DNA from 2 places in the Xenorhabdus poinarii G6 genome. Region 2 is predicted to be linked to the other one. Evidence: predicted binding sites of a transcription regulator. Region 2 holds the regulator's gene; the other holds the start of a gene.

Region 1 (7,980 bases), 860 kb from region 2:
CGGTGTAACGCAGCTGCACGGCGCGGAACACGTAATGGGCCTGGCAAAACCCCTTCAGTATTCAAACCACGCTCGATACAGGCTTGCATGGTGTCCCATACATCCGCGAAATACTCAGCGATTTCTTCTTTGCTGTGTAAATCCAATTCATTTTTCATCATCAAGCCAGAAACCGACAAGCCTGTTTTACTACAGTTCATCAGCAGTTCTGCCGCAGAGCTGTATGGGTAAGAAACAGGTTTGGTATCTTGGGATGGCTTGCCAAAATGTTCTTCGTCAACAATGAAACCACCACCGATAGAGTAGTAAGTTTTACTGTAGACTTTTTTATCACCTGCGAACGCATGGATTTGCATGCCGTTTTCGTGCAGTGATAGGTTATCGCTACGGAAGTTCATACCGCCATCGCGAGGAAAATCGACTTCATGTAAACCATTTGCCAGTGGCAAACGTTGGGTTTGCTCTACATCACAAATAAAACCTGGGATTGAATCAATATCAACAGTCGCTGGCATATTACCTGCCAGGCCCATGATGATAGCGATATCCGTATGGTGACCTTTCCCGGTTAATGAAAGTGAGCCGTATACATCAACAGCTACACGCGTGATAGAGGACATAACCCCCTGGTTTACAAGATCATCGACAAATTGTTTGCCTGCTTTCATAGGACCAACAGTATGAGAGCTGGATGGGCCAATACCCACCTTAAACATGTCGAAAACGCTAATCACGCCAGACTCCTTTAAGAGAAGAAGAGATATAGTTATTTATATAAAAGCGCGCTACTTTACTGTTATTTAGTAGTGTTGATAAAGGAGTTTACAGCTTTTTTTTAATTATAATAGCAATTGCTATGATTATGGATAAGTAGTGCACAGTTTTATGCCGTTTTTTGTACTGTTCAGGGTGTTTTTTGTACTTGTTGTGCCAAACGATAGATAATGGCGGCCGTTAATCCCCAAATCATATGTTCCTGATGCCAAAAAAAATAGACCCGGCGTTGTCGGTTGCGGCGTTTGATATCCAAATATCGGTAGTGGGAAAGGGACAGTGTGTCAACCAGTGGAACTTCAAAAATACCTGCGACTTCGGCGGGATTGGTCTGAAAAGAGATCGGTGCGGAAACTAGCCCAATGACGGGTGTGACGCAATAACCACCAATACTATCCAGAGGGGCTAATTGTCCCAATATTTGCACTTTATTTTGCGGTAGACTGACTTCTTCTTCTGCTTCACGTAATGCGGTGGCAATCAAGGAAAAATCGTCAGGATCGGCCGCGCCGCCCGGAAACGCAATTTGTCCTGCATGGGAACGAAGATTTGCGGCACGCTGGGTAAACAATAACGTTGGTTCTGGCTTACAAATAATCGGCAGTAATACCGCCGCGTTCCGTTGATGACTTGCCAATGGCACAGGTTGTATTGGCAATTGTAATTGAAACCGATGAATGAAGTCAGAAATCGATGTCATGGTCTCTATAATTCCCTTAATCGAGGTAAAATTTGGCCAAGTTTATCAAATGTTTCCTGATACTCTTTGTCAGCGACGCTGTCGGCGACAATACCGCCCCCCGCCCAACAGTAAATTTTTCCTTTTTCTGTGAGTAAGGTACGAATGGTAATATTGCTGTCCATTGTCCCGCAGAAGCTAATATAACCAATAGCACCACAATATCCATGCCTACGATGGGGTTCTAATTCTTCAATGATTTCCATTGCGCGAATTTTGGGCGCACCAGTAATTGATCCCCCCGGAAAACAGGCACGGAGTAAATCAGTGGCATGATATTGCTCAGGTAATGTCGCGGTGATGGTACTGACCAGATGATGTACGGCCGGAAAAGGTTCAACCACAAACAATTCAGGGACTTTGACAGAGCCGGGGATGGCCACTCGTCCAATGTCATTTCTCAACAGATCAACAATCATCAAATTTTCAGCACGATCTTTTCGTGAGTTTGCTAATATTTCTGCTTGTAGCTGATCTTGGGCAGGATCAGACAGGCGTGGGCGTGTTCCCTTTATCGGACGGGTTTGGATGTGATTATTTTCCAGAAGAATAAAGCGTTCAGGTGAAACACTGATAACATAGTGTTCCGGTAAGCGGATAAACGCGGAAAAAGGCGCGCGGTTACTTTTATTGAGCTGGACAAAGGCCTGCCATTCATCGCCCTTATAATCAGCCTGAAAACGCTGTGATAAATTGACTTGATAGCAATCACCTTCCCGCAGATAACGATGAATTTGCGCAATTTTTTCTCGATATTGTTGTGCCGTCATGTTGGATTGCCACTGACCGGTCAGAGAAAAATCTTCCGTCTTGGTTGCTTGCAGAGAAGCTAACCAGGCCATTCGTTCATCAATATGATGATAGCTCACTAATGTTGCTTGCTGTAGCTGATGATCAATAATCAATCCCCAATCGTAGATACCGATGGCCATATCAGGAAAGCACAGTTCATTAGCGGCCAGTTCGGGTAATTTTTCGACACGTCGTCCGAGATCATACCCCCATATACCTAGTGCTCCCCCCTGAAAAGGGAGGTCAGGATCAAACTGGGCATTGATATCACTGGCATGAAGATGTTCTTTTAGCAGGAGAAAAGGATCGTCCTGAGAAGAAGAACGCTCGCCACGATGATGAATTTCAGTCGATTTTCCTCGTGTAATAAATGTGGTAACAGGCTCGGCGACGAGAATATCAAACCGGTTATGCGGATGTTCAGCACTTCCAGAATGTAACAGCATGGCCCAAGGGGATGCAGAAAGGGGGGCAAAGTAGTGAATGGCAAGATCAGGCGAATAAGGTAGTTGTCGTTTTTGTAATACAGTTTTCATGACGGAATCAGTGTTTGGTTCTTCACAAGAGATGACAGAGTAATTCACGGAGATTATCACACAATCTTACGCCTGACTCAGGATAAAAAGGCTATAATCGGCGTTTGCTATTAATCGCTATATTTTGTTTAAGGTTATCGCTATGTTTTCAGGTATGCCGACATTATCTCATGAGGTGCAGCAAGCGGCTGTAGAACGGATCCATCAACTCATGTCAGAAGGCATGAGCAGTGGGGAAGCGATTGCCATCGTAGCCCGGGAGTTACGCGAAAAGCATCGGAACCATGAGCAGGTTCATGTTTTATTTGAAGATGATGAAAAATAGTTGCCATGCATTTTTAACAAAACTCACATAATGACTTTCTATGGCATGTTAATTTATCACAACGTTTAATCCACAAACTTTGGATGGTAATAGGAGGTAATATGAAGACAACTCAATGCATTCGCCGTATGGGTCTATTGAGTGCAGGTGTTCTGCTTTCTGTTTCGTTTACAGTAACAGCCGCTGAGAATGATCATGTGGCAAAGTTTATTTCTTGTAAGAATTTGACCAAAGATCAGGTCGCGGCACAGGTTAAGCAAGATTTCTTGCAGAACCGGATTAATCATTGGGATAAAGACAGAAAACAATTAGGCACATCGAAGCCGATTGCCTGGGTTAATGTTAATGATATGACTGGCGATACGAATGCCTTGCAGGTTCCCTTGATTGTCCGGGGAACGAAAAAGGATAAGAGTTACAACGTCACGATTGACTGCCAAAAAGAGACCATAAGTTATAGTGAAGTGAAGTAAATAACTGGTCATGCTATCTTTTGAATATAGACGGGATACAGAGAAAGTATCCCGTTTTATTTCAATGACGAAGAGGGCTTTATGACGGAACACAGGAAACTCTATCCCGCTTATGATGCGTATCAAACAGGGTATTTAGATACGGGAGAGGGGCATCAGATTTATTGGGAATTGTGCGGTAACCCGAAAGGCAAACCCGCCGTTTTCCTTCATGGTGGTCCGGGTGGGGAGATTGCAAACTATCACCGCCAGTTATTTGACCCTGAACGCTATCATATTATGTTATTTGATCAGCGAGGGTGTGGACGTTCTACGCCCCATGCGAGTCTGGAAAATAATACCACCTGGCACTTGGTTGCGGATATTGAGCGATTGCGTCAATTCATGGGCGTGGAAAAATGGTTGGTTTTTGGTGGTTCATGGGGATCAACGTTATCTCTGGCTTATGCTGAAAAGCACCCAAATAGTGTATCGGAATTGGTGTTGAGAGGAATATTCTTGCTCCGCCCACAAGAATTGCACTGGTATTATCAAGAAGGGGCGTCTCGTTTTTTCCCTGAAAAGTGGGAGCGTACTTTATCTATTCTCTCGGAAGAAGAGCGCAGCGATGTCATTACTGCTTATCATAAACGACTGACGAGTGAAGATTTACACGTACAGCTGGAAGCCGCCCGTTTATGGAGTCTTTGGGAAGGTGAAACAGTCACGTTATTGCCTTCCACAAGCTCAGACTTTTTCTCAGAAAATCATTTTGCTTTAGCATTTGCCCGTATTGAGAACCATTACTTTATCAATCATGGTTTTATCGATGAAACTCAGCAATTACTGGATCATATTGATGTCATCAGGCATATCCCTGCGGTAATTATACATGGTCGCTATGATATGGTGTGTCAGGTGCAGAATGCATGGGATTTGGCGAAGGCATGGCCGGAAGCTGAATTATGTATTGTTGAAGGTGCTGGTCACTCTTTTGATGAAACGGGCATTTTGCACCAACTCATCAGGGCGACGGATAAGTTTGTTGGAAAATAGTCACGACAACCACCCACAAAAAGGTGGTTGTTTTTTTATCATTCGGTCAACGGCTTTTGGGTTCATAAGGCAATCGTGATAAAAATCTCGATTGCTGGCGGTAGTGGTGCAAACGTTGTTGGAAATATTCCCGCAGATGTGATGGCTGTGATTGTTCAACGGTGCCAAGAATAACAGGGATATTATAGCGTTCTCTAAACGCAACGCCGGATGCTGCTAAATCAACATTGATCTTATCCATCTCATTTTTAGATAATTTGGCTAAGTTATGTTCCATTATGATGGCCTCTCTGAAAACGTATTTTCATCCCTCTGGGAAGAAAATTAATCGACTCTTTTGGGTTTGGTAAGTTGTTTAAAAAGTCAAAAATAGACTCAGTAAATATAAATAATATCAATTATCATTTCTATTGAAAGTGTTTTTTTGAATAAAAATATCATTAAATAAAATTGATTCTTGTTTTCTGATATTTAATGAGATTTATTCTTGTTAAAGATTAAAAAATAAATCATTATTTATCAATGCGTTAAATATTTTTATTTTATTTTTGTTTTATGTGATTTTAATTGGCATAATACGTCCAGTTTAATTATTTTTTAGGAGCGCCGTCCGATGTTAAAACAAGAAATGATCAAAAAATTAAATGAGCAACTAAATTTAGAATTCTATTCTGCAAATTTATATCTGCAAATGAGTGCATGGTGTAGTGATAAAGGATACGAAGGTGCGGCCGCATTTTTAAGATCCCATTCACAGGAAGAAATGCAGCATATGCAACGCTTGTTTGATTATTTGGGTGACACGGGTTCAATGCCTGTATTAGGGGCTATTCAGGCGCCCCCTGTTGAGTTTAATTCGATCGCTGATGTTTTTAATCAGACTTATGAACATGAAAAATTGATTACAGAAGAGATCAACAAACTCGCCCATGTTGCGATGATGACACAAGATTACTCTACCTTTAATTTCTTGCAATGGTATGTTGCTGAACAGCACGAAGAAGAAAAACTGTTCAAATCCATTCTGGATAAACTGGATATGGTTGGCGAAAGCGGAAAATCGTTGTTCTTATTGGATAAAGATCTGAAGGGACTGGCGATGGCGCCAACACACGCCTGAGATATATTCTAGTCTCCAGTTTATTGCTGTTTTGCTGGCTGCTCTGTCATGTGAAATTGTCCGGGCAGAGGCAGCCAGATAAATTAATTTGACTCCGTAACTCCCTACCTTGTTTTTATACAGGGTGAAATGGGTGTTACGGTTCTCTCTCTTTTATTTCCCATTCTATTTTTGCGTCGTGCTTCACAGGTCAAGACATTACTTGTCGATTGGCGCAGATCAAACATATTTTTTGCTATAGAATCCCTGCTCAGGTATAAAAATTCATCTGCATATTACAGGGTTATCTCTATGTTTATTCCCAACATCGGTTCATTTTGGACCAAATTATCTGCCCTTATGGTGCTGTTTGTGGGTTTGTCTTGTCAGCAGGCTTTGGCCCACGCCCATCTGAAAGATCAGACGCCGACAGAAAATACAACGGTCGAAGCAGCCCCGAAAGCCATCACATTGAGCTTCTCCGAACGTATTGAACTTGGATTTAGTCAGGTGAAATTGATTGGCCCGGAAAAGAATGTCATTCAAACAGGTAAGTTGGAACTTGATCCTGAAACCAAAACTAAGTTAATCCTTCCGCTTGAAGGTCAGCTTACTGCGGGTAAATACACGGTTGATTGGCGTGTCCTTTCTGTCGATGGTCATAAGACAAAAGGTCTCTATAGCTTTACTGTGAAATAATGATTTCTCTAGAATCTCTATCCATATTCTGCCGTTTCTCTCATTTTGTTGTCGTCATGTTGATGTTCGGTCTTAGCTTATTCACGGCAATGCTTGTTTCCGGTCATTTCTCGACACTGATGAGAGAACGGTTGAAAGTTGGCGTTTTAGTCAGCACTGTGCTGGCTTTTATAACCTCGATAATCTGGTTTATCGTACAGGCTGGATTAATGGGGGAAGGCTGGGACGATGTTTATTCACCAGATATATGGCTGGCGGTATTGGGAACATCGTTTGGGCAAGTGTGGATGTGGCAGTTATTGATCGCTGTTCTTGCCGTGGGTGGGTTGTTCCTTTCTAATGTTAAGGCCAGAAATTACCTGTTGTTGGGGTGCTCAATTTTTTTACTCTCCAGCCATGCTTTCCTTGGCCATGCGGCCATGTATGAAGGTCGCGTGGGGCTATTACTGCAAATTAACCAGGTTATCCATTTACTGAGCGCAGGTTATTGGTTTGGTGGGTTGTGGCCGTTCTTGCTGTGTTTACAATTTCCGCGCTTAAGGACGATATCGGAGACACATTTATCCTCTAATCAGGTGCATTCAGGTAATGAAACCGATGTTAAAAGCATGGCAGAAAAACCAGGCAATAATCGGAATAATAGTGGAGAGGTTGCCATTAACTTTTATTCGGATAGCGTATCAGCGATGAGAAAATTTTCGCTTTATGGGCATTTTGCTGTTTTTCTGGTGATTGCGACAGGGGTTGTCAGTAGTGTCATTTTAATACCGGGTTGGCCCATCTTCAATCAGACGCTTTCTGAATATCAATCCATGTTGTGGCTAAAAATAGCGCTGGTTGTTGGTATGGTATTTTTGGCTTTGATAAACCGTTATATCTTAGTTCCAAAATTGAAGCATAAAGGATGCTATCAGCAATTGATAATCAATAGTTGGCTGGAGATTATTTTGGGGACAAGTGCGTTATTATGTGTCGCTATTTTTGCAACACAGCCTCCTGCATGATCCTGAATGTTATTTCGGGGATATGAGCAGGAGAATGGGCGATAACATCATGATATGTATCTATCAGGGGAAATGATAATGAAACGACTATTTTGGGCTTTGCCTTTTTTGCTGTTTTCTTTCCAGGGCGTCACTGCACCGATAAAAACCATTAGCAAACTCCAGTTTGGTCAACAATGGGCATTTACCCGCGAAGAGGTAATGCTTGATTGTCGGGCAGATGGTGCATTGTTTGTGATAAATCCCAGTACATTGATGCAATATCCATTAAATGATCGGGCAACTCAGTTTATGAAATCCAATCAGGTTATCGCATCATCGTTGGACACGATCCTCTTAAATGATCCTGAACACCCCAATCAAAAGATGAGCATAGAGCCATTCCAAAAAGTAGCGCTAACTTTATGTGACCAGACGGATGATAAAAAGTAATTGTTAGTTTATGTTTTCAGAATGATATCATTACTAAAATTAACCAATTTTGATTAAAATTTGGTAAATTTT
Region 2 (7,980 bases):
GTGGGATTACCCCTGCCCTATTTCAAACAACGACAAACAGGGCAGATTATTGCCAGAGTCAGGGAAATGGCGCATATCCGCCAATTTTTGACCGGCTCTACCCTCATGCTGCTGCTTGATCTGATTTTTATCCTGCTGTTTTTGGGGGTGATGTTTCATTATTCCACCCTGCTAACAGGGATCGTGATCAGTTCACTGGTGCTCTATTTTTTACTCTGGCTGACTGTCGGGCCGATGATTCGAAGCAAAGTAGAAAAAGAGTATGAAGCTGATGCCAATGCCACCAGTTTCCTGACCGAAGCGGTTACCGGGATTGAAACCATCAAGACCACTGCAACTGAAAAACGTTTTTTGCATCAATGGCAGAAGGTATTGAGTCAACAGTTAATCCGACGTTTTACCGCCCAAAAAAGCGGGCTGGCGGCTGGGCAAGGGATTGAGCTGATCCAAAAAATGGTGGCCGCGCTGCTACTGTGGTGGGGCGTCCGGGCAGTGCTGAAAGGCGATTTATCCCCCGGTGAACTCATTGCGTTTAATATGCTGGCCGGACACGTGACTCAACCGATCCTGCGGTTGGCGCAAGTCTGGCAAGATTTCCAGCATACCCTGATCGCCCTGCGCCGGGTGGGAGATATCCTTGATGAGCCGATGGAAAACAGTCAACAGGGGCTGGTCTCCTCACCGGAACTGGCTGGCCAAATTGAATTCAGAAATATTCGCTTTCGCTATCATGCTGATACCCCCGAAGTCCTGGCGAACCTGTCACTGGAGATTAAGGCCGGTGAATTTATTGGTATTACGGGGCCATCGGGTTCTGGCAAAAGCACATTGACACGCTTGTTGCAACGCCTCTATGTCCCGCAACACGGTCAGGTATTGGTGGATGGCATGGATCTGGCGATCGCTGATCCCGTATCACTGCGCCGCCATATGAGTGTCGTCTTACAAGAAAGTATTCTGTTCTCCGGCAGTATTGCGGACAATATCCGCCTGTGTAAGCCTAATGCCAGTGATGAGGAAATCCATAAGGCCGCGACCCTGGCCGGGGCGATGGATTTTATCCAGGCATTTCCTCATCAATTTGCGCATCAGGTGGGTGAAAAAGGCGGTAATCTTTCTGGCGGGCAGCGACAGCGGATTGCATTGGCAAGGGCATTGCTCAGTGATCCCAAGATTCTGATCCTGGATGAAGCCACCTCTGCACTGGATTATGAATCTGAGGCCGCCATCATGAGCAATATGGATGAAATATGTCGTCATCGAACGGTCATCTGTATCGCTCACCGGCTGAATACCCTCCGCCATGCCGATAAGATTTTTGTGTTAGATCTGGGGAAAATCGCTGAATCCGGCTCACACGATGCCCTGATACAACAAAAAGGGTTATATGCACAACTTTGGCATCAACAAACGACCTAAGGTTACTCTATTGATTATCACTTGGTGATTATTATTGCTATAAAAAAGTCATCCATTAAAGACAAGAGGCGGGTTTCATCTTAAAATTAATTTCATCATTCAAGTCATACCGCATGACAAGGTGTTCTTAAGGAAGAGAATATAACCATGAAACAAGTCTCTGTTATCGCGTTAGTTTTTTCGCATACCTCGGTCACGTCGGTTGCCATGCCGATCGAAATTCTCACTATCGCCGCTAATACTATTGGCGGCGCTGCCCCCCATGTCAGCATTATCTCTCCACCCCATCAGGAAAACAGAAATCATACGAATAACCTGTTGATGGGCTCTACACGCTTCCCCCATAGCACCCTCGCTGCTTCCCTGGATTGCGGACAACAACCCGATATGATTCTGGTCGGTTCACTGGGCTTTCCGGAATGGGAAACGCGACATTGCACGCCAGAAATCATTGCATGGATTCAGGCGATGGATGAAAAACGCATTCCGATCGTTTCAATATGCTCAGGCACGTTTATCCTTGCCCAAGCAGGATTATTAAACAACGGCGCCACCATTCACCCTCATTTTTTCCCCGAATTCAAAAAACGCTTCCCCCATATTCCTCTCTATACCGACAAAAAAATTATCAGCGATAACCACCGATTCTGTATCTCCAGTGCTTATGGCTGCGGAAGCTGTATGTTAAATATCATTGAGTTGGTATACGGACAATATGCCAGAGAACAATGTACAAAATTTTTGTTAGATGAAAATGACAGCACAGCCCTGTTTGATTCCGCCGGCTTCACCCCTTATCGCCAGCACGCCGATGCGCTGATCCACAAACTGCAAGATTGGATGCATACGTTTCCCTCTGAAATTTTATCTGTCGCTGATTTAGCCAATAAAATTCATCTTTGCGAACGCCAGATGAAACGCCGTTTTAAGATCGCTACAGGCAAAACCCCGATCCAATATATCCAGCAAATCCGCCTGTCACAGGCAAAACACTGGCTGGAAAAATCCCAAAAATCCATTGAAGAGATCAGCCATGAAGTCGGTTATGAAGATACCCGCTATTTCAGGGAGTTGTTCAAACGCTGTCATGGATTAACACCAAAAGAGTATCGTCAAAAATATCATCACTCTTCCCTTTTTCTGCCCAATGCCATTGGCTATCCCTCGGAAAAACCAGACTAGCCAGTAGCGGCACGCGTCCAGCTAAGGTATTATTGCCGGCTATATTGTTGGTACACGCCCATTATCAATTGAATTTATGGCAAAAGAACAAACTGATCGCACCACACTGGATTTGTTCGCAGATGAACGCAGGCCAGGGCGACCGAAAACAAATCCGCTGTCCAGGGATGAGCAGCTTAGAATCAATAAACGCAACCAGTTGCGGCGAGATAAGGTAAAAGGACTGCGTCGAGTGGAACTTAAACTGAATGAAGAGGCCGTCGACATACTTAATCATCTGGCAAAACAGCGTAATATCAGCCGCAGTGAATTGATTGAGCAAATGCTGGTAGCCCAACTGGCAGAAAAAAATCATCCTGCCAATTAACGGCATTTATTCAACGGCAATAAAGCGATGTCACCACACAAATTTGACAGATTTGTCATTGATGTTTGGTCAGAATAACGCTTTTCATGTGACTAAAACTGACATTTTTCTAGCTGATTTCAGCGTGATGTGTATGGATTTAATACACGAATAAAACAAGAGGTTAACCCATTTTATGGCAATAATAGGTATATTCTTCGGCAGCGATACCGGCAACACAGAGAACATCGCCAAAATGATCCAAGAAAAATTGGGTGGTGCTGATGTTGCTGAAGTCCACGATATTGCCAAAAGCAGCAAAGAAGACATTGACGCTTTCGATATCCTGCTGCTTGGCATCCCAACCTGGTATTACGGCGAAGCCCAATGTGACTGGGATGATTTTTTCCCAACACTGGGAGAGATTGATTTCGACGGAAAACTGGTTGCTTTGTTCGGCTGTGGTGATCAGGAAGATTATGCAGAATACTTCTGTGATGCCATGGGCACTATCCGCGATATTATTGAGCCTAATGGCGCAATTATTGTAGGGCACTGGCCAACCGAAGGATATCACTTTGAAGCCTCGAAGGGCATGGCCGATGACACCCACTTTATTGGTCTGGCTATTGATGAAGATCGCCAACCAGAATTGACAGATGAACGCGTTGAAGCCTGGGTACAACAAATTAAGGCTGAAATGAGTCTGTCAGCCATCCTGGATGCATAATAAAGAGAATAATACCCTTTCAAGCGGGATTATTCTTGCATAATGTGTCATGATTCCGGAATAGGTATGGTTTTCATTTTGACTATCCATGCCTATAATCAACTGCGTGAAAACAGAATCATGATTCCCTCACGATACCCCCAAGTATCATAAGTTCACTTAACCCTAGTTACAGGACTGAATCCGCATGACCGACAACAATAAAGCATTGAAAAATGCTGGACTTAAAGTCACACTTCCACGTTTGAAAATTCTGGAAGTGCTACAGGACCCAGAATGCCATCATGTCAGTGCGGAGGATCTCTACAAAAAACTGATTGATATCGGTGAAGAGATTGGCCTCGCCACTGTCTATCGCGTGTTGAACCAGTTCGATGATGCCGGCATTGTCACACGCCACAATTTTGAAGGCGGTAAATCGGTTTTTGAACTCACTCAGCAACATCACCATGACCACCTGATTTGTCTCGATTGCGGGAAGGTCATTGAATTTAATGACGAGTTTATTGAAGAACGCCAGAGAAACATCGCTGAGCGTTATGGCATTAAACTTTCAAACCACAGTCTTTATTTATATGGTCACTGCGCCGCTGGTGATTGCCGCAAAGATAGCGCATTTCATGATGAAAAAGCAGGATAATTCTACTCAGGTGTTTAATTTCATCTGAATAAGCTTCTGCCGATTAGCTTAAGCTAGTCGGCAAGTCGCTTTAAGCACGATTAGATTAGCCAACGATGAGATAGCCACACCGCACTACTGATAAAAAAAGCGTGAAAATAATCACGCTTTTTGGTGTACAGGTTAAGTAAACAGCGTCACATTATCCTTGTGAGATTTTTGCCCAGGTATCACGCAGACCAACGGTGCGGTTAAAGACCAAACGATCAGCACTTGAGAGGCGACTGTCAGCGCAGAAATAACCTTCACGTTCAAACTGGTAAGTTTTTTCTGGTAACGCATTGACCAGACCCGGTTCGACAAATCCCTTACGGATCATCAGCGACGCTGGATTAATCGTGGATAAGAAATCATCCTCCGCTCCCGGATTTGCTACGCTGAACAGGCGGTCATACAGGTAGAATTCTGCCGGAACACCGTAGGCAGCGCTGACCCAGTGAATCACCCCTTTCACCTTGCGGCCATCAGCGGGATCTTTGTTCAGCGTCTGTTCGTCATACTGGCAATAAATTGTTGTGATATTGCCTTGCGCATCTTTTTCAACACGCTCAGCTTTAATCACATAAGCATTGCGCAGACGTACCTCTTTGCCCAGCACCAGACGCTTGTATTGACGATTCGCTTCTTCACGGAAATCCGCGCGATCAATATACAGTTCACGACTGAACGGCACTTCACGGCTGCCCATTTCCGGTTTATTCGGATGGTTAGGCATCGTCAGGATCACTTCACCTTCCGGCATATTCTCGATCACCAGTTTCACCGGATCAAGAACCGCCATAGCACGGGGCGCATTTTCATTCAGGTCATCGCGAATGCAGGATTCCAGCGCGGCCATTTCAACATTGTTGTCCTGTTTCGTCACTCCAATGCGGCGACAAAATTCACGGATAGATGCCGCTGTATAACCACGACGACGCAATCCAGAAATAGTTGGCATACGTGGGTCATCCCAGCCATCAACGATATTCTCGGTCACCAGCTGGTTAAGTTTACGCTTTGACATCACCGTATATTCCAGATTCAGGCGAGAAAACTCGTACTGACGTGGGTGGCAATCAATCGTAATGTTATCCAATACCCAATCGTACAAACGACGGTTATCCTGAAATTCCAGTGTACAGATGGAATGGGTGATCCCTTCCAGTGCATCGGAAATACAGTGGGTGAAATCGTACATCGGATAGATACACCACTTATGACCTGATTGGTGATGCTCTGCAAATTTGATGCGGTAAATAACCGGATCACGCATGACGATGAACGGTGAGGACATATCAATTTTGGCCCGCAGACACGCTTTACCTTCAGCAAACTCACCGGCTCGCATTTTTTCAAATAAAGCCAGGTTTTCTTCTACGCTGCGATCCCGATATGGGCTGTTTTTACCTGGCTCTTTCAATGTACCGCGATATGCACGGATCTCGTCAGGACACAGCTCATCGACATACGCTAATCCTTTATTGATTAACTCAATCGCGTATTGATACAGGGTATCGAAATAATCAGAAGAGTAGCGAATATTCCCACTCCACTGGAAACCCAACCACTGGACGTCAGTTTTAATCGATTCAACGTATTCGATATCTTCTTTTACCGGGTTTGTATCATCAAAACGTAGGTTGCATTGTCCCTGATAGTCTTGAGCGATGCCGAAATTCAAGCAGATCGACTTGGCATGGCCGATATGCAGATAACCGTTAGGTTCAGGTGGAAAGCGGGTATGTACGGATGTATGTTTACCCGTTGCCAGATCTTCGTCAATAATCTGACGAATAAAGTTTGTCGGGCGGGCATCAGCCTCACTCATCATTTTTTCCTCAATGCAAAAATCGCTTTAACATAACCTTCTATAATCTAATAAGCTGAACCGAGAAACAATACTTTGTTAGTGGGATTCAGGGGAAATGTGGGGAAGCGATAGCGGAATGGCTGAAAATACCCCACAACATTTAAGCTGGTAGCGATTCATACCATTAATTTCAGTGCGTCAACGGTGGCCGTTGAACCGCCGCAGACAATAACCAACACATTGTTATAACCGCTGATCGGGATTTTTTTGCCGTACAGGACAGCAAGTGAAGCACCACAGGCAGGTTCGACCAGCGTGCGGTGATCGTCCAGAAATGACAAGCTGGCGTCCACAGCCTCGCGATCAGTCACGCGCACCGGCACAACCGGTCTTTCTTGTGCCACTTCAAAGGCTCGCTGACAGACCTGACTCGCCCCTAGCGTGGTCGCCACCCCCGTCAGAACCGGCACTTCCGTTAACCGACCCGCATCCAGGGAGGCGAAATAAGAGGCCATGCCCTCCGTCTCAACCGCATAAACAGGCACATCCTTAAGACCATGACGACGTAATCCTTCATCAACCCCGGCCAGCAACCCGCCGCCACCCACGGAGAGGATAACGGCATCCGGCCGTACGCCTTCGGCCACCACTTCATCAATCATAGCGGCATGGCCGTACCAGAGAAGGGGATCGTCGAAAGGATGCAAGAAAGCGTCCTCCTCCGTCAGCAGGGACAGCGCCAGTTCATTGGCTTCCGACCACATTTTCCCGTGCACAATGACCTCTGCCCCTTCCTGTTTCAGTAAATGCCTGACACGTTCAGCCGTGGTTTCTGGCACCACGACAATCACCGGGACACCGAGCTGACGTCCTGCATAGGCGACAGCCAGACCGGCATTCCCCCCGGAAGAGGAGATGAAGCGACGCGCTCCATTTGCCTTATGGCGCTCGCAGGCATGACCAATCCCGCGAATTTTAAAAGAGCCAGAGGGTTGTAAGGCTTCCATTTTCAGCCAAACACGCGTGCCGTTCAGTTGACCCAATGGCAGGGACTCTAGTAATGGGGTACGGATACTCAGGAAGCCGTTAGCCGTCACTGCCCGCGCAAACGGGTATGGCATTGAGTTGGTATCTCTTTTCATGGGATCTCCGGGTTGAGGCAGCAACAATTAGCGGCCAGCGTTCTTCAATTCATCGAGGTAGTTGTAAATTGTATAGCGAGTCACTCCGAGAGCCGTCGCCGCTTTTTCAACACCGCCTTTCATAAGGAAAATGCCTTTCTCCTGCATCTGTTGCACGGCATGTAGTTTGGCCTGTTTACTGTCAATTCGACGACTTCCCGGACCGCGTTCTGTGGCGCTAGTGATAATATCTCGCATCAGGTCTTCGATATTGTCATGTGACGTCTCAGACTGGCTCGCTTCCTGGGATGGCGTATCCACCAGTAGCGGGGGTAACGCGGTAAGGCTCTGAAGTATATTCAAGGCATGTTTGATGCCCTCGTTATCCACATTAATGCACAACGCGGCAAAGGGACGCGTGTTTCTGCCCCGGTAGATAGCGGTGCTGCTACGTAGCGGTGTACCGGTGCCAGTGAAGGTTTCATAGTCTAGTAGCAGGGTGACGGGTTCCCGGCTTTCTTCCATCGCGATAATAAACGCTTTGTCTGTGCGCACACCCGCCAGCAAGGAATCCCCTTTCCGCCGCCCGGTCACATGCGCATTCACGATTTCAATGATGGAAAATGCTGGCTTTCTCAGATCATGGAGCACAACCTCTGCATTTGACGCGATCACGCTGCCTATCACACGAACCGCAGCAGACAGCATCTG

The links. Region 2 encodes Fur, which represses iron uptake genes when iron is present. Its sites were predicted from a motif close to ATAATAATGAGAACNACTATCAA; they were not measured.
Region 1: ftnA (non-heme ferritin) is a predicted target of Fur. The motif match lies at 5,057-5,079, and genes of this name have one in related genera.

The regions. Positions count from the first base shown of each region.
Region 1 is NZ_FO704551.1:1,472,855-1,480,834, forward strand. It holds gene XPG1_RS06825 (L-serine ammonia-lyase) at 1-734, opposite strand, end outside; gene XPG1_RS06830 (CoA pyrophosphatase) at 905-1,474, opposite strand; gene pabB (aminodeoxychorismate synthase component 1) at 1,480-2,841, opposite strand; gene XPG1_RS06840 (YoaH family protein) at 2,984-3,166, shown strand; gene yebF (protein YebF) at 3,268-3,639, shown strand; gene pip (prolyl aminopeptidase) at 3,721-4,674, shown strand; gene XPG1_RS06855 (DNA polymerase III subunit theta) at 4,721-4,951, opposite strand; gene ftnA (non-heme ferritin) at 5,288-5,794, shown strand; gene copC (copper homeostasis periplasmic binding protein CopC) at 6,086-6,472, shown strand; gene XPG1_RS06870 (CopD family protein) at 6,472-7,476, shown strand; gene XPG1_RS06875 (YebY family protein) at 7,555-7,908, shown strand.
Region 2 is NZ_FO704551.1:2,334,351-2,342,330, forward strand. It holds gene XPG1_RS10745 (type I secretion system permease/ATPase) at 1-1,419, shown strand, start outside; gene XPG1_RS10750 (GlxA family transcriptional regulator) at 1,567-2,601, shown strand; gene ybfE (LexA regulated protein) at 2,678-2,968, shown strand; gene fldA (flavodoxin FldA) at 3,144-3,677, shown strand; gene fur (ferric iron uptake transcriptional regulator) at 3,865-4,317, shown strand; gene glnS (glutamine--tRNA ligase) at 4,499-6,166, opposite strand; gene XPG1_RS10775 (pyridoxal-phosphate dependent enzyme) at 6,325-7,290, opposite strand; gene XPG1_RS10780 (helix-turn-helix transcriptional regulator) at 7,318-7,980, opposite strand, start outside.